Regions from separate parts of the Chishuiella sp. genome, predicted to be linked through region 3. Evidence: riboswitches for the same ligand, from Rfam matches in the RefSeq annotation. Region 3 holds a riboswitch; each other region holds the start of a gene.

Region 1 (7,143 bases), on a different contig from region 3:
AATACATCTATTGCTTGTTCGTTTAGTTTTATATGGTCATGAAAATTATCGGTATAGAATTTTTCTGTCCAGTGTATAATGTCTTGGTATAAATGTTTTGTAAAACGTTGTTGATGTTGTAACATTATTTCAATAGCTTCATGAGTAGTGAAATTAATTCCATCATTTTTCAACAATGGTGTAACGTCTAATTGATATGTTTTTATCACTTTGTTGAATAAATTTTCCCAAAATGATAAACTGTCGACAATAACGCCGTCAAAATCAAAAAATACAGCTTTTATCTTTTCCATGTAATTGTATTGTATGCTGCATTCCAAAATAGGAATTCTAATTCACTTGCTTTTGTAAAGGCTTCTAGCATTTGTGTACGAACTGTAGTTGTAGTTTTTTCAGCAATGATATCTACATAATTTATTGCTTTGGTTACTCCATCAGCGAACTCTTCGCCACTATATGTTTCTATCCATTTGTTGTAGGGATTATTATTTTCTGTTTGATTTTTTAAAATTTCATCACCGACTTTTTTATAAATCCAAAAACATGGTAAAATAGATGCCACTGCAACCTCTATAGAATCAAAAGCAAATGTACTTTTTAGGAAATGGGTATAGTGATGGCATATAGGTTCTATTTCTATTTTCAGATTTTTTTCTAGACCAAAAAGTTCAAAATAATATTCGTGTAAGGCACGTTCTACAATAAGAGCATTTTTTCCAAAATCAAAAAAATCTATCGCTTGCTGATTATCTTCTAACTTGGAACCAATAGCTGCTAACACTCTACCAAAATGTTCCAGATATTTTGCATCCTGCATCATATAGTATTGAAATTTTTCTATTGGTAATTTTCCGTTTTGCAATTCGGTAATAAACGGCATTACTAGAATATCATTATAAATTGGAGTTATTTGCTCCCAAGCTTCAGTTGTAAATTTCATTTGTTTTTAATTTTTGAGGGTTGAATAGATGGTTTAATGGTCCATTGCCTTTACCTATGATTAAATCTTTGCTTCCATATATAGCTTGTTCTACATACTCTTGTGCAAGTTTTACACTTTCTTTAAGTGGATGTCCTATGGCAAGGTTGGAAGCAATTGCTGATGATAGAGTACAACCAGAACCATGTGTGTTTTTGGTAATTATTTTTGTAGAAGTAAATGTAGTAGTTGACTTGTTTTGCTGAAATAAGTAACTTATTAATTCCTTTTGTTCTAAATGTCCACCCTTTATTAGAACATTTTTACAATTGAGGTTCAGTATTTTTTCTCCGGCAATTAACATTAGTTCAGTTGTGTTTATTGTTTCATTGACTAAAATACTAGCTTCGTTTAGGTTTGGAGTAATAATGGTTGCTATAGGAAATAAATTTTCTATACATGCTAGTATAGTATCATCTTTTATTAATTGATGTCCACTTGTAGAAACCATAACAGGGTCAAAAACAATAGGACCGTTATAATGTTTCAGTTCATCAGCAATAATTTCTACTAATTCTATACTATGTACCATTCCAATTTTTATAGCATCGGGATATATATCATCTAGAATAGATTTTATTTGTTCGCGTATTGCATTTGCTGGTAGTTCATAAATATTTTTTACTCCAGTAGTATTTTGTATAGGTAATGCTGTTAATACATTGGTTGCATAACAACCATGTGCAGAAATAGTTTTTGTATCGGCTTGTATTCCTGCACCACCACTTCCGTCGAAACCAGCAATACTAAGAACACTTATAGGTTTATGAATAACTGTTTTCATGGATAATTTGTTTTAATTGTTGAGCAGATTTTAGAGGATTTTTGCTTGCACAAATAGCAGAAACAACAGCAATACTATCAGCACCTGCTTGTATAACTTGAGCAATATTTCCTTTATTAATTCCGCCAATTGCAATTAGTGGTTTGTCTGTTTTAGATTTTAAAAATTGTAAACCGTCTAAATCCCATTGCGAAAGAGAGTTTGTTTTTGTTGGAGTAGGATAGATTCCTACTCCCAAGTGTTGTACAAATTCCAATTCTTCTGGAATTAGTTGATCTATGGTTTCAATTGACCAACCAATAGTTTTAGGAGCTTTTGGGTTTTTATTAATTTCTGAAGGTTTGTGATCGGTTTGCCCAACATGTATTCCAAAACTTTTTATTTCTATTGCAATTTCTACAGAATCGTTGATTATTAGAGGTATGTTGTAATGATTTGTTAACTTTTTTAAATCATTGGCTTTTTGTAAAAATGTATCGAAATTAGAATCTTTTTCTCTTAACTGTATAATGTCAACTCCGCCTAAAATAGCTTGTTCAGCAACTTCTAACCAAGGTAAGTGTGTACAATCTTTTTCTGAAATTACTAAATACAACGGATAAGGAAAATTAGGATTAATCTTCATATTTATTGATTTTTAAGTGTTTTTTTATATCATTTTCAGAAAGATGATATAGACAATCTAATAAATTTGTTTGTAAGCTTCCAGGTCCAGTGCTTCTCAGTTGTGCTAACTCTCCGGCTAAACTAAAAAGTGACATGCCACTAAGAGCTTCTATAAATGAATTTTCATTAAGCCCAATAAAAGCACCAATTACTGCGGTTGCCGAACAGCCCAAACCTGTAACTTTGGTCATCATTTCGTGTCCGTTTTTTATTTCGTAAATTTCATCATTCGAAACAACAAAATCTGAAACGCCCGAGATACAAATAATTGCTCCTGTTTTTTGATTTATATTTTTTGCAGCATTAATTGCTTGAATGCTCTGATGAACACTATCAGCACCTTTTCCTTGTATGCTATCAAAAGAATCTAATGCCATAATTTCCGAGGCATTTCCTCTAATTACAGTAGGACGATAAGTTAATAATTCTTTAAGAACATCATTTCTGAATGATGAAATTCCGGCAGCAACAGGATCTAAAATCCAAGGTTTATTAATTTTATTCGCTTTTTTAGCCGCGATTAATTTACTTTCTGCCCAATACTCGTCAATTGTCCCGATATTTATAACGACAGAATTTGCAATTTCTACTAAGTTTTTGACTTCTTTATGAGCATGAGCCATTGCAGGTGAAGCACCAATAGCCAAAAGAGCATTGGCTGAATTGTTCATAACTACAAAATTTGTAATGTTATGTACTAAGGGATTTTTCTTGCGAACGAACAGCAAGTTTTCAATAATTTGATTTTCCATTAATTTATATTTAAAAAAATTAATGGCCAAAGAGGAGAATTATATAAAAAATATAATTAATAAAAAGACATATTGCTTTTCCCTACGTCAGTATGAACTGAATCAGGTTCTAAGAGTATTTCTCAATTCTTCACAGAATACCTCTAAAGCCAATCCAAATATAAATATTATAAATCAATAAATAGAGACTAAAATTTATAAAATATATTAAAATAACTAGGTCTATTAAAAATGTTGAATAATAATTATTCTATATCTTACTATTTTACAAATTTTCTCAAAATAATTATGACAATACCTTCGGTCCGCGCTTTTTGTTACAATCTTTTTCTATGGAAAAAGGATTTCCACTTCAATCGCTATTGCGGTAGTATAAAAGGGATTGAATAAAAATAAATATTATTAATAGTTTGTAATTAAAAAATATACCATATATTTGCAACCCAAATGCATAGTGCATTTAGATTTAAAGTTTAATTTTAAAAGTAGTGTTTCGGCGCTATACTATAGAATTATATTATGTATACAGATCCAATTTCAGATTTTCTAACTCGCGTTAGAAATGCAATGATGGCAGGACACAAAGTAGTGGAAATCCCTGCATCTAAAATTAAAAAAGAGATCACTAAGATCTTATTTGAACAAGGTTACATCTTGAACTACAAATTCGAAGGACAAGATCAACCTCAAGGAACAATCAAAATCGCTTTAAAGTACGACAAAGTTACTAAAGAGCCAGCTATCCGTAAAATCAAAAGAGCTTCAACTCCAGGTTTACGTCAATACGCAGGATCTAAAGAATTACCTCGTGTATTAAACGGTTTAGGTGTTGCTATCATCTCAACTTCTAAAGGTGTGATGACAGATAAACAAGCTCGTCAAGAGAATGTAGGTGGTGAAGTTTTATGTTTTGTTTATTAATCTTTTAAAAAATTAAGAAATTATGTCAAGAATAGGACACGCACATATCAACATCCCTGCTGCAGCAACTGTTGAATTTAAAGATAACGTAGTTACTGTAAAAGGTAACAACATTACAATGACAAGAGAGTTAAAAGAAGGATTTGATTTAAAAATCGAAGACGGAGTTTTAACTGTAGTTCGTCCAAACGATTCTAAAGATAACAAAGCTTTACATGGTTTATACCGTTCATTAATCAATAACATGATTACTGGTGTAACAGAAGGTTTCAAAAAACAATTAGAATTAGTTGGTGTTGGTTATAGAGCATCTAACAACGGACAAAAATTAGATTTGTCATTAGGTTTCTCTCACAATATCGTTATTGAATTACCTGTTGAAATTAAAGTTGAAACTTTAACAGAAAAAGGTAAAAACCCTATTATTACATTATCATCTCATGATAATCAATTATTAGGAATGATCGTAGCGAAAATTCGTTCTTACCGTAAGCCAGAGCCTTACAAAGGAAAAGGAATTAAATTCGTAGGAGAAATTATTAGAAGAAAAGCAGGTAAATCTGCATAAAAATCATTGAAAAATGGCATTATCTAAAGTAGAAAAAAGACAAAAAATAAAAAGACGCGTGCGTCGAAATATTTTTGGAACAGAAACTAAACCTCGTTTATCAGTTTACCGTTCTAACAAAGAAATTTACGCTCAAATTATTGACGATAACAATGGAGTAACTTTAGCTTCTGCATCATCTCGTGAAAAAGGTGTTGCTGTAGAAGGTACAAAATCTGAAGTTTCTGCATCAGTTGGTAAAGCATTAGCTGCTAAAGCTGTTGCAAAAGGAATTGAAACTGTAGTTTTTGATCGTAACGGTTTCGTGTATCATGGTAGAATCAAAGCTTTAGCTGATGGAGCTAGAGAAGGTGGATTAAAATTCTAAAAAAGAGAAAGAAATTATGTTAGGATTTAAAAACGTAGAAAGAGTAAAACCAACAGGTTTAGATTTAAAAGATCGTTTAGTTGGAGTACAACGTGTTACTAAAGTAACAAAAGGAGGTAGAGCATTTGGTTTCTCTGCAATCGTAGTAGTAGGAGATGGAAATGGAGTAGTAGGTTTTGGATTAGGTAAATCTAAAGATGTTGCTTCTGCTATCGCTAAAGCTATCGAAGATGCTAAGAAAAACTTAGTTCGTGTACCATTATTTAATAATACAATTCCTCATGAGCAAGAAGCTCGTTTCGGTGGTGCGCAAGTATTCATCCGTCCAGCAGCAAAAGGTACAGGGGTGATCGCAGGTGGTACTGTACGTGCAGTATTAGAGTCTGTAGGTGTACATGATGTATTATCTAAATCAAAAGGTTCTTCTAACCCTCATAACGCAGTAAAAGCTACTTTCCGTGCTTTATTAAGCTTACGTTCAGTAGAAACAATTGCACGTCAAAGAGGTATTTCTATAACTAAAGTTTTCAACGGTTAAAAAAAAGTATCATGAGCAAAGTAAGAGTAAAACAAACACGTAGTGCTATCAACCGTGATAAATCTCAAAAAGCTACATTAGTTGCTTTAGGATTAAAAAAGTTGAATCAAGTAGTTGAACATGAATCTACTCCTCAAATAGAAGGAATGATCCGTAAAATTCAACACTTAGTAGTAGTAGAAAGAGCTTAATCGCTTTTAACCTTTAAAAATTATTAAAATGAATTTAAGTAATTTAAAACCAGCAGCTGGTTCAGTAAAAAATAAATTCCGTAAAGGTAGAGGTGAAGGTAGTGGAAACGGTTTAACAGCAGGTCGTGGACACAAAGGTGCTAAATCTCGTTCTGGTTATTCAAGAAAAATCGGATTCGAAGGTGGACAAATGCCTTTACAAAGACGTTTACCTAAATTTGGTTTCACAAACTTCAACAGAGTTGAGTATACAGGAATCAATTTGGATACAATTCAACAATTAGTTGATGATAACAAAATCACAGATACTTTAAACAAAGAAACATTAGTTAAATTAGGTTTAGCTCATAAAAATGACTTAGTTAAAATATTAGGTCGTGGAGAGTTAAAAGCTAAAGTTAATGTTACTGCAGATAAATTTACTCAATCAGCTCAAGAGGCTGTTGAGAAAGCAGGAGGTAAAGTAGAATTAGTTAACGCTTAAGAATATATTTTATAGATGAAAGGGTTTATACAGACCATAAAAAATATCTGGAGCATAAAAGAATTGAAGGATAAGTTACTTGTAACTATCCTTCTATTGTTGGTTTATAGATTCGGTTCTCATATTCCACTTCCAGGTGTCGATATTAACGAGGTTAATCGTTTTGTTGCAGACCAAGAAAATGCAAATTCAGGAATTTTAGGATTATTAAACTCTTTTACCGGAGGTTCTTTTAAAAGAGCTTCCGTATTTGCGTTAGGAATTATGCCTTATATCTCTGCTTCAATTGTTGTACAATTGATGGGATTAGCAGTACCTTACATCCAAAAACTACAAAAAGAAGGTGAAAGTGGACGTAATAAAGTAAATCAAATTACAAGATGGTTAACAATAGGTATATGCTTGGTACAAGCACCTGCATATTTAACTTTGATAACTTCTCAGATTTTACCTTATGACCCAACTTCGTCATACGCTATCTATGTTATTCCTCCAACCAATTTTTGGTTTTGGTTTCCTTCAACAATTATTTTAATTACAGGGACAATCTTTGCCATGTGGATGGGAGAAAAAATTACTGACAAAGGAATAGGTAATGGTATATCAATTTTAATTATGGTTGGTATATTAGCCGATTTACCAAAAGCAATATTTAATGCTTTTGAGGTTGATCCTTCAAATGGTATTTTCTTCTTGATAGAAATGTTAGGTTTAATCCTGGTTATTGCAATGTGTATTATGATTGTTGCAGCAGTACGTAAAGTACCAGTACAATATGTAAGAAGAGCACAAACTTCTAGTAGTTCTTATATGAGATCTGTTACAGATTCTGTACGTTCTTATATTCCTCTAAAAGTAAATGCTGCTGGTGTAATGCCAATTATTTTTGCGCA
Region 2 (7,143 bases), on a different contig from region 3:
TAATTATGAGGATGATTATTATAGAATTCAAAAATTTGCAGTTCAAGATAAAGAAAGAACATTATTATTAGATTGGGTTAAACGTCAAGTAGGTGATGCTTACATAAAAATAGGTAAAGAATATCAAACATGTAATTTCCCTATTGATTGGGAGAAAAAACAAGTTAAATAGTAAGATTCTTTATAAAAACATAAAAGCAGTAATTTCTAAGAAATTACTGCTTTTATGTTTTTATACTAAAGGTTATTAGTTATGTTTATAATTTACTTGATTGTTGTTAGTTAGCTTAATAGTTCGTATTATTTTTAATACAATAAATAAGCTGATTAATATAAATAATGGTAATAGGTTTTTCATAACAACTATTTTATAAGTTAATAATTCTAAGATACAAAATAATTGAGGAGTAAAGAAAGTCACTTATCTATTTTTAATGAGTATAAAATATTATATATTAATAGTTTATATTCAATTTGTAACCACGATGAGTTATCTATCGAACATTTTGAAAGCATATTAACTTGGATACAAAACGTATCAAAATCAGCTTAAATGCTTTTTAATTTTTAAGTGTTTAAATATTATTGATAAATTAAAACTTAAAGCCTCACAATTAAAATGTGAGGCTTTTGTTTAGAAATTATATTTTAATCTAAAGTTAAATTTTTACATAATTCTTTATTAACAACTCTATTTCTTAATTTACGTTTATCAGTAAAATTTCTGTAAATATTCATTATTGTATCTTGATAATTATCATCATCTGTCCTAATAAAAGGTACAATACTTATACAATTATCATGTTCAAATACAGTGTTTAGTAATGTTCTATCAGATGTTCCACATGAATGACCTAATATGAATAATTGGAAATGTTTTGATTCAAGGAATTCAATTAATTTTCTGTAACTATTATTTTTTAAATAATTAATTGATTTTATATGTTTTAAAAAATGATTATTATTTTTATCTTCTAAAATTTTATAGTTTTCATCTAATTCATCTCCAAAACCAAAAATAATAGGACTACTTTGGTTGTCAGTTAAGTCGCCATGAATATTTATATGAAAATTAATCTCATTTTCATCAGTAAAGTAAGTTGGTGTATTAGTATAATTGAAATTCAAAAATAAATAATTATCAATTGTAAATTCATCATCTAATATATTTAAATTTTTATCTTCATTTATAAAATATTCAATAAAATCACCATCAGTAGGAAATCCTTTAAAACCAATTCTTTTATAAAAATCATTGATTGTAGTTTGATTACATTTATTTAAATCACAGTTTATTTCAATTAGTTTTTCTTTTATTTTAATTGGACAGAAATAACTTGGTCTCAAATCATTTGAATATATATTTTCTTTGATATAATCAATGTATTCTTTAGATTTTGAATTTATAATTGATTCAATATTTATTGTTTTAAGATATTCTTCTAATTTATTAGTAAACATTGAAAAATCTTTATTCAATTTCTCTATTTTGTTATCAGAAGTTTTAATTAATTCATCATAAAATATTTGTTCAATATTACCCCAATTACTGTTAGTATTGTAATTTTTAATTAATAGACTTAAAATTATATTCTTAATAACTATTTTGCTATTAATCGAATTTAATTCACTTTGATTGTGTAATGTAATTTGTTTTAAATCATTGAAATTATCCTTATCAGGTGAATAAGAATGGTATCTAACACCATTATTAATTTTATCAAAAAATAATTCTTTATTAAAATGAGAAAAGTCAATTGTATTAATTCTTATAAAATTATCATCATAATCAATATATTTAGCTTTTTCTTTTATCTTTGATAGAACATGCTCTTCAAAACCTGTGATATTGATTTTCTTATTTTCAATTTCTATATTTACAGATTTAATAATGTCATCTATCAACCATTTCATAAAGTCCCCATACAAGGTAGGCAAACCAATACCTTTATCAAATCCATTCCCGATAAGTATAACTCTATTCATATTTTCATTTAAGGTTACTTGTTATATTTCAAAGATACTTATATTATTAAACTTAACCGAATACCTTTTTCTGTTTTTAAAGTGTTATAAATGAATTAATTGTGTTTTTGTTTTGTTAAAAAAAAGATAGTTTTTATAAAAATAACCACGATGAGATTCGAACTCATACTGTCAGAACCGGAATCTGATATTCTATCCAATTAAATTACGCGGCTAATAAAAAGAGAGTAAATGTAATTGATTTTAATTTTAGATTTAATATATAGTTGTTAAAATAGTTAGTTATATTGTTTTTCTAAAATTTTTATGTTGCGTTGCTGTAAAGTAATCACGGAAAATTTGATTAATTTCGTCATTGATTTTTGAAGCTTTAATTCCTAAATGTGGATAGATATCAATAATATATTTAGTTATAGTTTCTACTGTTATTTCTCCGAATGTATGAATTTCATTTTCTAATTCTTTAGATATCTTTCTATTATTTAAAAGTTTATTTTCAATTATTGATGCATATTTATCAATTTGAAAAGTACTATTTTCTATAAGTTTTTTTAATTTTATTTGTACTTGATAATTAATTATTTCTAAACTTTTTTCTAGGAAATGATTAGCCATTCCAATATAATTAACTAATAAAGTTAAATCAGCAAAAATGGAAAAAGGAACTTTCTCAATTAAATCTTTAGAATAAAAATTATTATAAATAAAACTGTAATCTTTATTTATTTTTTGATTATTAACTTCGAAACTATGAGAAGCAGTTGCTACCATTCCCATTGATTTCCATGTAGAAATAGGGGTAACTTGTGATTTGTCTAAAATAAATGACAAAAATACATTGTTACCATCTTCATCTATAATTTCTTTTCCTTGTTTTGTGATTTTTGCATTTAAAGTATAATGTGTAAGATAAGGAGCTCCTGTAGCGTAATGCCATAAACCATTTATGGTATAATAATCACCATTTACTTCTGCTGTACCACCTAACATACCGCTTCCACCAAAACAAGTTTTTTTATTATAGAATAATTCTTTTGCAATACTTGGTTTTAAGTTTCTTGAAAAATAATTTGCACCACTGCATAAAGTCACAAACCATCCAAGACTTCCGTCTATTTGTGCAATTTTTAGTAATTTTTTTAAACCTTCATTAAAATTTAATCCTAAACCTCCATATTCTTTAGGAACCCAAATTTGTAACCATTTTTCATTGTTAATTAATTCTAATATTGATTCATTGAAAAACTGATTATTTAGTAATTCTTTGCGAAGTAAATTAATATTATGCATGTGTATTTTTTATAATTTTCTTCCAATTCATATAACCAGAAATTGCAATACAGAATAAAATAAAAGAAAGTATTGCATATAAATAAAGGTTTTTATGTATCATTAATGGGATAGAAATGATGTTACTTATATTTAGTAATATCCAATTTTCTAATTTTCTTTTAGCCATTAGCCACATTCCAGCCCATGCAAATGCACTTACAATAGAATCCCAGATAGGCACATCAGAATCTGTATAATGTGTTAATGCTAAGTAAAAAATAACAAAACTAAATAATACAATTATAATAACAGTTAACCATTCTTTTTTATCGGTTTTTGTTATTTGAATTTCATGTTTTTTCTTACCATATTTCCAATATAGCCAGCCATAAATACTCATTACTAAATAATAAATATTTAGAGTGAATTCTGCATATAATTTAGAATTGAACATAACAAATAAAGTGAGTAATATACCAGCAATACCAAATAAATAATTTTTTGAATTGTTATATCTAGCTAAAATTACTTGAAAAATTGAAAAAATAACGCCTAACCATTCTTGCCAAGACGTTTGTGTTAAAATATCCATCATCATTATTATTTTATTTGATGAGGAGACAGAAGTTATTACTAACATCAATCCCTCCGCCAGCATTATCTGGATCAGGTGTAGAACATATAGATGTTCTTGGGTATATTCTCAGCCAAAATTAGCACCCCAATTATTTCCCAAAGATGAAAAGTTTTTTGGAATTAAACAATAAAAAAAGGATTGAATTTTTTGAATTCAATCCTTTATATAAAAATTATAATTTATTATTTCCAAATATATTTATCACCAAGTGTAATTGTTGATTTAACAGCATATTCTCCATTATCTTTTTTCTCTACGATAACTAAAGTAGGATAATATTCTCCAGATGGTAATATTTTAGTTAATCTTGTTTTAAATATTGGTGATTCAATTTCTGAATAACCAGTTATTTTAGGCAGATTTAAATTAACCAATTCGTAACCATTTATTGTTTTAAAGTCATTAATAACATCTTTAGAAAAATATACTAATAATTTTAAATCATTAGTAGGTTTAAAATCTGTATTAATAATTCGATTATCATCACCTTTTATAGTTACTAATAAGTTTTCGAAATCAACAGATAATTCCCAAATACCTTTAAAAATTAAACTTTTATTAGTATTTATTAAATCCATAGAACTTTCAACAGTTGTATAATCATCAAAAAGTTTTGGATCAGAATAATTAGTACCTACAACTGTATTATTAGAAGGTGTAGTTACGGTACTTGCATCTCCGTTTATAGCAACAATATTATTTTCAGCTCTATTGATTAATATTTTGTTATTTTCTAAACTTATTTTATCATCTAAAATTTTATAATTCAAAATTTTGTTACTTTCCTTATCTTTTAATACGATAAGTGGTGAATAATTATCATTTTTTAGATTTTTAACATCTGAATTATTAAAAGATATAAATATATTATTAAAACTAGTTCCTTTTCCTTCTAATTTACCTAGAATAACATCTTTACCTATTTCATTATCTAAATTATTTAAATTTAAATTAGAGTTCGTTGGTATAAAGTATAAATTTAAAAATAATGTATTACTTGTTTTTTTTGATTTGTTTGTAATTTTATTTCCTGTTATAATAAAATTACTATCAGAAGTACTTGAAATTTTCCAATCACCATCAAAGGTGTATGTATTATTTGTTGGTATTGAGACTTTATTAATACTAATACTATCTCGTTGTGCAAATGTATAACTACTTGTTAGTACGCTTACAGTTAGAATTAATTTTGTAAAAATGTTCATAGGTTTTAATTTATTGTCACCTACAAAAATAAGAATATTTCTATAATAAAACATTTAATAGGTTTCATTTTTAATGATTTATAAAAAAAATAATTATTTTTGCCCTTTAATTGCTTAAGAAATAATAATGATTTTACAGCCAAAAGATACAGATCAGTTTGATAGTTTTATTCATAAAGATTCAACAAAATTTGATGAGATTACTGTATTTGATAGAAATAATTTAGCGCCTGTTTCAATAAATAATAAATTTGGATTGATTGATTTACAGGGAAATGTAATACTTCCCTTAGAATATGATAATCTTGTTTTGACGACTGTAAATGCTTACAGTGTAAAAAAGAATGATAAGTGGGGATTTGTAACCAAAAATAGTCAAGTATTAATTCCATTTGATTATGAATTGACTAGTGATTTTATTGAAAATATATGTGCAGTTAAAAGAAATGGAAAATGGGGATTTATTGATTTACTTAATCAAGAAGTTATTCCATTTGATTATGATGGTTGTACAGATTTTAAAGCTGGTTTTGCTGGAGTAGAAAAGAATGGAAAGTGGGGATTGATAAATAAAAAAAATGAATTAATTATTGATTTTAAATATGAATATTTAACTCCAGTAGATAGTAATTTTGTGACTTTTGGTGTAGCTACTTCTAAAAAAGTAGATAGAATAGATATATTAGCATATTTTCCTTATTTTTTATCAAAAGATAACTATTTAATACATTTCGGATTATTGTCCTTTGATGATAAAGTTATTTTAGATGCTGTTTCTGAATTACCTATTTTAGAAAGCTTTGAGAATAGTCCTGTTGTAAGACAAAATTATAGATTAGGTTATATGAAAAATGGGCAAGAATTTATAAAATTTGACCAATTTACTATAGACCCTTATGAAGAAAAAATTTTAAAACAAATAGGAGTGATGAACTAATTGAAATAAAAAAAAACAACTTTAGATTTCTAAAGTTGTTTTTTATTATTATAATATTTTTTATTTTACTCACTTCGTCTATTTCCCATTGCTAACATTACAAAGTATAATAATTGAGCAAGAGATCCTATTGCAGCTACAACATATGTTCTAGCAGCCCATTTTAAAGAATCTTTAGCACCATCATATTCATTAGGTAAAAGCATATTTTTATTTTTTAACCATGCTAAAGCTCTATTTGATGCATCATATTCAACAGGTAATGTTACAAATGCAAAAATAGTTGTTAGAGCAAAAAGAAAAATTCCAATCCATAATAGAGTTGAGTTATTTGAAGAAGCCATAACAACCAAACCTAACATTAAAATCCATTGGTTCATTCTTGAAGCAAAGCTTACAACAGGAACCATTTTTGATCTAAATTCTAACATATTATATCCCACAGCATGCTGTACAGCATGTCCGCATTCATGAGCTGCAACAGCTGCAGCAGCGGCATTACGTTCGTGATATACAACTTCAGATAAATTAACTGTTTTATTTTCAGGATTATAATGGTCAGTTAATTGTCCTGGTGTAGAAATAACTTTAACATCAGTAATACCGTTATCATAAAGCATTCTTTCTGCTATTTCTCTTCCAGACATTCCGTTAGCTAAATGTACTTTAGAATAATATTTGAATTTACTTTGTAATTGGTTTCCTACAAACCAACTAATTAACATGAAAAGACCAATAATAATGTAATAACCTGTCATTTATAATATTTTTATTTTAATATCTTCCTATGTTTTTTCAAAAAGTATTCCAATACTTTATATCAGCCAAAAATTGCAAATTTTATAAAAATTATGTCATATATAGACAAAAAAAACTGACCTAAATTTTATCATTTAGGTCAGCTAGTAATTAGTAAATAGGTAGTAAGAAAAATTATTTAGAAAAACTATAAGTTTTATCTTTCATGAATTGTAAACTTTTAACAGCAAGATCCTCTGCGTTATATGGTGAATTTTGCCATAATGAAACGGCACTTGACATTCCTTTTACTTGTGAAGTGAAGTTTTCTAAAACAAGATTTCCTTTAAAATTAATTTTGCTTAGAG
Region 3 (7,143 bases):
AACGTATTCTTTATCAGAATACGTTTTTTTAATTTTAAACAAGCTACAAAAACTAAAAAAATGTATTGGTTAGGCACAGATTTAACTTTTCCAGATTATAATGAAGTTAACGAAGATGGAATCATAGCTATCGGTGGAGATTTATCTCCAGAACGATTAATATTAGCCTATAAGAAAGGGATTTTTCCCTGGTTCAACGAAGACGAACCAATTCTTTGGTGGTTTCCGCAGGATCGCTTTGTGTTATTTCCAGAGAATTTACATGTGTCAAAATCAATGAAAAAAGTCTTCAAAGATCAAATATTTACATTTACAGAAAATAAAGCTTTTCGTGAAGTTATTCTCAATTGTTCTAATGTAAATAGAAAAAATCAAGACGGAACATGGATAACCAATGATATGGTAGAAGCTTATTGTAAACTCAACGAATTAGGAATTGCAAAAAGCATAGAAGTATGGAAAGATAACGAATTAGTCGGTGGATTTTATGGTGTTGAAATGGGAAATGTTTTTTGTGGAGAAAGTATGTTTGCTCACGTTAGCAATGCATCAAAAGCTGGTTTTATACAATTTGTTGCTAAATACCATAAAAAATATCAATTAATAGATTGTCAAGTCTACACAGATCATCTTGCAAGTTTAGGAGCTATAGAGATAGATTCAGAAACTTTTTTAGACTACCTTCATCAAGATTAATTTTTTTATGGCGTTCCCTTATTCCATTTCAATCTTTGCTAATTAATTTTTGAGTGAAGTCGAAACTCATCCAATTAGCAAAGGATTTCCACTTCAATCCCTAACGCATAGAAGCTAAATAATATCAAGAAAAAAATAGTTGAAATCAGAAATTTATCATTTTATAATAATTATTTTAAAAAAAAATCGGCTTAGAATTATCGAAGCCGATTTTTATATTTTAATAAAAAATAAGATTAAATATCAAACCCGTTAGGATAATCTTTCTTTACAATTTCTATTTTTGCCTCAACAGCTTTTTGTAAATCTTCTTGGTAATTAACCATTTTTTCTTGAATCTCAGGATTTGTAGCTCCTAAAATACGAGCAGCTAATATTCCAGCATTTTTAGCTGCATTTACTGCAACTGTAGCAACAGGAATACCATTTGGCATTTGTAAAATAGATAAAATAGAATCCCAACCATCAATAGAATTAGAGGATTTTATAGGAACACCAACAACAGGAAGTGGAGTAATAGATGCAACCATTCCTGGTAAATGAGCCGCTCCTCCTGCACCAGCTATAATAACATTTATTCCACGTTTATGAGCAGTTTTTGCGTATTCAAACATACGTTCTGGTGTTCTATGCGCAGAAACAATTGTTAATTCGAATGGTATACTAAGTTCTGTTAATAAATCTGATGCTTGTTTCATGATAGGTAAATCGCTATCACTTCCCATTATAATTCCAACCATAATTTTACTTTTTTGCAACAACCTTTACAGTTGTATTTACTTGTTCTATGTTTTGTTTTAATTGTTCAATATCATCATTCACCAAAGTTACATGACCCATTTTTCTACCTGGTTTTGTTATAGCTTTAGCATACCAATGTAAAAAAGTACCAGGTATTTCTAGTAACTTTTCTATATTTTGTATTTCTGCTGAACCAGTTTGGTTTTCTGCACCAATCAAATTTACCATAGCAGAAGTGGTGAATAATTTTGTAGAACCCAAAGGTAATTCCATTAAAGTTCGTAACATTTGGTCGAATTGAGAAGAATAAGCAGCTTCTATTGTAGAGTGTCCAGAATTATGAACACGAGACGCAGTTTCATTAACCCAAATCGATTGGTCTTTGTTCAAAAACATCTCAACGGCAAAAACTCCAGGAGAATTTAATCCTTTTACAACATCTCTTGCTATTTTTTCTGCTCTATCTGTTACTTCTTTTGATAAAGATGAAGGAATCAATAAATAATCCAATAAATTATATTCTTCATTCATTACAAATTCTACTGTGGGATAAATAACAATGTTTCCTAAATGATCGGCAACAGTTACCACAGCAATTTCTCTATCTAAATCTGCAGGAGTTTCAAAAATAGAAGGAGCTTGAAGTATTTTTGATAAATCAGCTTCAGATTTTAAGAATTGAACTCCTTTCCCATCATAACCATCTTTTTTAGATTTTTGGAAAATGGGATAAGTAACAGTTTCTAAATTTTTAAAATCTTCCCAATTATTTAATTCAAAATAAGGAGCAGTAGGAATATTATTATTTACATAAAACTCTTTTTGTACACCTTTATCTTGTATAATAGCTAGTGCTTCAGGATCTGGAACCACTTTTTTACCAATAGATTTCAAGTAACGTAAAGCATCTACATTTACATGTTCAATTTCAATTCCAATGGCATCAAGGTTTTCTCCAAATTTTACAACGGTATCATAATCTTTAAAGTCTCCTTGTACAAAGTGGTGTGCATGAGGTGCACACGGAGCGTCAGCAGCAGGGTCTAAGATGCTGATTTCACATGGATATTGTAATGCATTTTGCAAAAACATATAACCTAATTGTCCTCCTCCTAAAATTCCTATTTTTATCATATCGCGAAGTTAGTAAATAATATAATTCCTACTTTTGTCTCTCATAAAAATATATTGACGAGATGTTAACAAAGTGGAGTAAAATTTTATTTTTCGGATTTGCGATTTTTTATTTAGCAAGCAAAAGCTTTTATCAATACTTTGTTTTTGATATGTTAGTGCAATATTCGGTCTATGCATTGGCTTTATCATTCATTTTTTGTTTAATTTTTAATTATTCCATTAGAAAAGAGAAGAAAAAAAGTATACTCTTTTTATTTCCTATTTTCATCTTTCCATATATTATTTATCAAAATATAGAAAATTTTTACTTTAGTGAAAATTCAAAGGGTGAAAATCCTAATTTCAAAATAATATCGATTAATATATTTTCTGATAATAATAAATTTCAGTATTTAAAAGACTATTTGAAAACAGAGAATAGTGATGTTCTTGTTTTACAAGAATTGACACCAGCTTGGCAAAAACATGTAGATTTTGTAAGAAAAGAATATCCATATTTTAAAGAAGAAGTGAGAGATAACAATTTTGGGATAGCTATTTATTCTAAAATTCCTTTTGATACAATTATAACAAGAAGTTATGATAATGATATGCATCCATCTTTGATTGGTGAATTGAAAATAAATGGTAAACCTCTTTCTATTTTAGCAACTCATCCTGTTCCTCCATTGCCAAATCAGGCAAGGTTTGAACGAAGAAACAAACAATATCAATTAATCAAAAAAGAAATTGATCATTTACCAAATAAAAATATAATTTTAATCGGTGATTTAAATTCAACGGTTTATTCTCCGAATTTTAAATTAGTACAATCAGACAGAATGAAAGATGCTCGTGCAGGTTTTGGTTTAAATAATTCTTGGAATGCTTTCATTCCTTTATTCAGAACGAATATCGATCAATGTTGGGTTTCGAAAGATATTAAAGTAACTAATTTTTATAGAGGAAAAGATATTAAGTCTGATCATTTCCCTATAGTTGCAGAATTGAAAATTGAGTAATTCTTCTATGAAATAGAATTAGTTTTAATTAATAAAAAATAATTCTATCTTTGGTGCTCAATCGAAAGGGGTGCTTCAATGATTTATTGAGGCTGAGATTACACCCAAAGAACCTGGGCGGATAATGCTGCCAAGGGAAATGGTACTTCACCAAATTACATTCGCGCGCTAATTTTTAAAAGATGTAATATGGCTCCTTTCATAATTATTTATTTATATTTTATGAAAAGGTCGATTTTTTTATTGTCAATGTTTGGTGCATCAATTTTATATGCACAAGAAAAAGATTCTATCCAAAACGAAGATCATATTCATCTTCAAGAAGTTTCTATTACCGAAAAACTACCTATTACAGTTGAAAAACTATCTGAAAGATTTTTACAAAAAAAGAATTTAGGACAAGATGTCCCTACTTTACTTAATTCTGCTACATCAGTTTCTATAACTTCTGATGCAGGAACAGGAATTGGTTATTCATCAATCAAAATTCGTGGTTTGAATGAGCAATCTATTAATGTTACATTAAACGGAATATCATTAAATGACGGAGAATCTCAAGGTGTTTTTTGGGTAAATATGCCCGATATGGTATCTTCTGCAAGTTCTATGATTATACAAAGAGGAGTTGGGACTTCATCTAACGGAATGGCATCTTTTGGAGCAAGTATTAATATTGATTCTCAAAATCCTTCTCCAATACCTTTTGCTGAAGCAAATGTATCTTTTGGTAGTTTTAATACACAAAAATATACTGTACAAGCTGGTACAGGAAAGATTCTCAACAATAAATTGAGTATTGATGGACGTTTCTCCAAAATAAATTCAGATGGTTATATTAATCGTTCTTGGTCAGATTTAATTTCATATAATTTTTCTGCGTTGTACGAAGTAAATAGTAAAACAAAGTTTCGTTTTCAGAATATGTTTGGTAGAGAACAAACTTACCAAGCTTGGAATGGTATTGATGGAGAAACATTAAAAAATAATAGAAGATATAACACAGGGGGAGAAATACAGAATGAAGATGGAGAAGTTGTAGGTTTCTATAAAAATCATACAGATAATTATACTCAAAATCATTATTATTTATCATGGTTACAAGATTTTGGTAGTAATTGGAAATCTAATTTAACAGTCCATTATAGAAAAGGTAAAGGATATTACGAGAGCTATAAAAATAATAGAAATTTAAGTCGTTATAAATTAGATTTTTTATCATCTGATAAAAGAAATTTAATTAATAGAGAATATTTAGATAATGATTTTTATGGATTTAATTTAGATGTAGAAAATCAAAAATTAAATGATTTTAAAGTTTTCTTTGGTTTGTCTGGAAATGAATATGATGGAGATCATTATGGTAATGTTTTATGGGTAAAGGATACAGATTGGAATAATAAAGATTTTAAATATTATAATAATAGAGCAGTAAAAAAACAATTGGCTGCCTATGCAAAGCTTTTATATTCTATTGGAAATTTTGAATTATTTGGAGATTTACAATATCGTTATGTAAGTTACGAAGCAAGATATTTAAAAAATGGAGAAAATGATCAGGAAGATTTTAGACCATTTTCAGATAAATTCAACTTTGTAAATCCAAAAGCTGGTGTTAATTATAAAATTAATTCTAATAATGTATTTTATGCATCTTATGGAATTTCTCAACGAGAACCTTTGCGAGTAGATTATAGTGGTATAACAAGGAATGATGAAAAACCAAAATCAGAATTTTTACAAGATTATGAATTAGGGTACAAAAAAAGTGGGCGTTTTTCTATGAGTGCTAATCTATATTATATGGATTATAGAAATCAGTTAGTACCAACTGGAGAATTGAACGATGTAGGAACACCAATTCGTAAAAATTCGAAGACTTATCGTCGAGGAATAGAATTAGATGCTAGTTATGCTATTCTTCCGGAAAGATTAAATGTTTTTGGTAATTTAACTTTAAGTCAAAATAGAAATAAAGATTATAGTGAAGGTTCTTGGGATAATGATGGAAATTATTCTGTTAAAAAATATGGAACGACAAAAATTGCTTTATCTCCAGATGTAATTTCATCATTTGGTTTTGAAGTTTATCCAACGAAGAATTTATTACTTAATTTTACAAATAAGTATATAGGCGAACAATATCTATCGAATACAGAACCTGCAGATGGTAAATTATCTAGTTTTTTAGTTTCAGATCTATTAATTCGTTACAGCCCGAATTGGTTAAATCTAAAAAAAATAGAATTCTCACTATTAGTTAATAATTTATTTGATGTGAAATATGAATCAAATGGATATTATGATGGTGGAGGGTATTATTTTCCTCAAGCAGGAATTAATATTTTAGGAGGAATATCTGTACGATTATAACTATAAAAGCTGTTTCATATTTTGAAACAGCTTTTTTTTATTCTAATACTAAAACATCATTCAAAATAATTACTTTTACATTTTAAAATTATTAATATTAATAATGAAAAGATTATACTCGTTACTTCTAGTTATTTTAGGATTTTTCATCATATTTTCTTGTGAAGATGATAACTCATTTGCTATTACTCAACCTCAGTTATTAAGTGCACACAAATGGCAATTAAAAGAGGTAAGAACAATTATAGATAATGTTACTACAACAGATAAACTTTTAGCATGTGAGAGACAATCGACTTTAGATTTTACTGATCCAGAAAATTATTATTCAGTAGCTTATGCAACAACAGATGGTAATTGCGTTGAGACAGATACAAATGGAACATATCTTTATGAATTAACTGGTACAGATAAAAGGAATATTACATTGACACAGAGTGATGGTACAAAAAAAACATATTATATGTACCAATTAGATCCTTCATATTTAATTTTGCAAGAAACTATACAAGAAGCAACAGATACAGAATCGCAAAAACTTCAATTAAGCGTTTATCAACCTGTTGAATAATAGATAAAATAAAAAAGATGAGAATTAATTCTCATCTTTTTTATTTATTTTACTATAATTAGTTTGTTACCTGCTTTCCAGATTCTATATTCTAAAGAATACCCTTTAGGTATATAAACTACAATAGGTAATTTACTATTATATCTTGTTTTTACAGGTTGAGCATAAACAATTTTATCTATCTTTTTATTATCAGAACATCCCATTAATGTTCCTGCTATTTGACCTTCAGAATCAAATTGAAAATAATTATATCCCCACCCATCAATAGTTTTTTCTTCTAAGTTTCCTAATAAGAAGTGATTATTACATTTATCTACAGCTTCTAATTTACCAATAAATAATTCGACATTATAATCATCTTCTTTTGCCAGTGTTTCTAAATATATTACTTTTTGTACATATCCTTTTTCAGCTTTAGGGTACATAGAAATATCAATTTCTTTTTGTTTACTTTTTTGTCCAAAAGTAATCATAGATGATAATAAGATAATTAAACTAAATAACTTTGTTAATTTCATAATGTAAAGATTTTATATTTATCTATAAGATGCATAGATAATAAAAAAGGTTGTTTGATTAATTGTTAAAGTAACTGTTAATCTTTTTGAGTAAATTCTTCAATTT

Evidence for each region. Region 3 has a riboswitch for thiamine pyrophosphate ahead of RT575_RS05615 (TonB-dependent receptor domain-containing protein). Riboswitches for the same ligand answer to the same signal wherever they lie in the genome.
Region 1: another riboswitch for thiamine pyrophosphate. It lies ahead of thiM (hydroxyethylthiazole kinase); the one in region 3 lies ahead of RT575_RS05615 (TonB-dependent receptor domain-containing protein).
Region 2: another riboswitch for thiamine pyrophosphate. It lies ahead of pnuC (nicotinamide riboside transporter PnuC); the one in region 3 lies ahead of RT575_RS05615 (TonB-dependent receptor domain-containing protein).

Annotation. Positions count from the first base shown of each region.
Region 1 is NZ_DAMCLZ010000025.1:830-7,972, reverse strand. Features, by position in the region: gene RT575_RS15370 (HAD family phosphatase) at 1-293, opposite strand, end outside; gene tenA (thiaminase II) at 281-940, opposite strand; gene thiD (bifunctional hydroxymethylpyrimidine kinase/phosphomethylpyrimidine kinase) at 924-1,763, opposite strand; gene thiE (thiamine phosphate synthase) at 1,744-2,388, opposite strand; gene thiM (hydroxyethylthiazole kinase) at 2,378-3,181, opposite strand; TPP riboswitch at 3,244-3,336, opposite strand; gene rpsH (30S ribosomal protein S8) at 3,701-4,102, shown strand; gene rplF (50S ribosomal protein L6) at 4,125-4,670, shown strand; gene rplR (50S ribosomal protein L18) at 4,684-5,037, shown strand; gene rpsE (30S ribosomal protein S5) at 5,054-5,575, shown strand; gene rpmD (50S ribosomal protein L30) at 5,587-5,766, shown strand; gene rplO (50S ribosomal protein L15) at 5,795-6,250, shown strand; gene secY (preprotein translocase subunit SecY) at 6,266-7,143, shown strand, end outside.
Region 2 is NZ_DAMCLZ010000018.1:6,875-14,017, forward strand. Features, by position in the region: gene RT575_RS14295 (peptidylprolyl isomerase) at 1-172, shown strand, start outside; gene RT575_RS14300 (AbiH family protein) at 649-1,986, opposite strand; tRNA gene RT575_RS14305 (tRNA-Arg) at 2,129-2,201, opposite strand; gene RT575_RS14310 (hypothetical protein) at 2,269-3,276, opposite strand; gene pnuC (nicotinamide riboside transporter PnuC) at 3,269-3,856, opposite strand; TPP riboswitch at 3,885-3,992, opposite strand; gene RT575_RS14320 (hypothetical protein) at 4,078-5,100, opposite strand; gene RT575_RS14325 (WG repeat-containing protein) at 5,228-6,037, shown strand; gene RT575_RS14330 (zinc metallopeptidase) at 6,103-6,795, opposite strand; gene RT575_RS14335 (sugar phosphate isomerase/epimerase family protein) at 6,971-7,143, opposite strand, start outside.
Region 3 is NZ_DAMCLZ010000003.1:220,139-227,281, forward strand. Features, by position in the region: gene aat (leucyl/phenylalanyl-tRNA--protein transferase) at 61-696, shown strand; gene purE (5-(carboxyamino)imidazole ribonucleotide mutase) at 933-1,436, opposite strand; gene RT575_RS05605 (5-(carboxyamino)imidazole ribonucleotide synthase) at 1,441-2,571, opposite strand; gene RT575_RS05610 (endonuclease/exonuclease/phosphatase family protein) at 2,724-3,575, shown strand; TPP riboswitch at 3,632-3,730, shown strand; gene RT575_RS05615 (TonB-dependent receptor domain-containing protein) at 3,798-5,945, shown strand; gene RT575_RS05620 (lipocalin family protein) at 6,049-6,516, shown strand; gene RT575_RS05625 (ecotin family protein) at 6,561-7,037, opposite strand; gene RT575_RS05630 (HdeD family acid-resistance protein) at 7,115-7,143, opposite strand, start outside.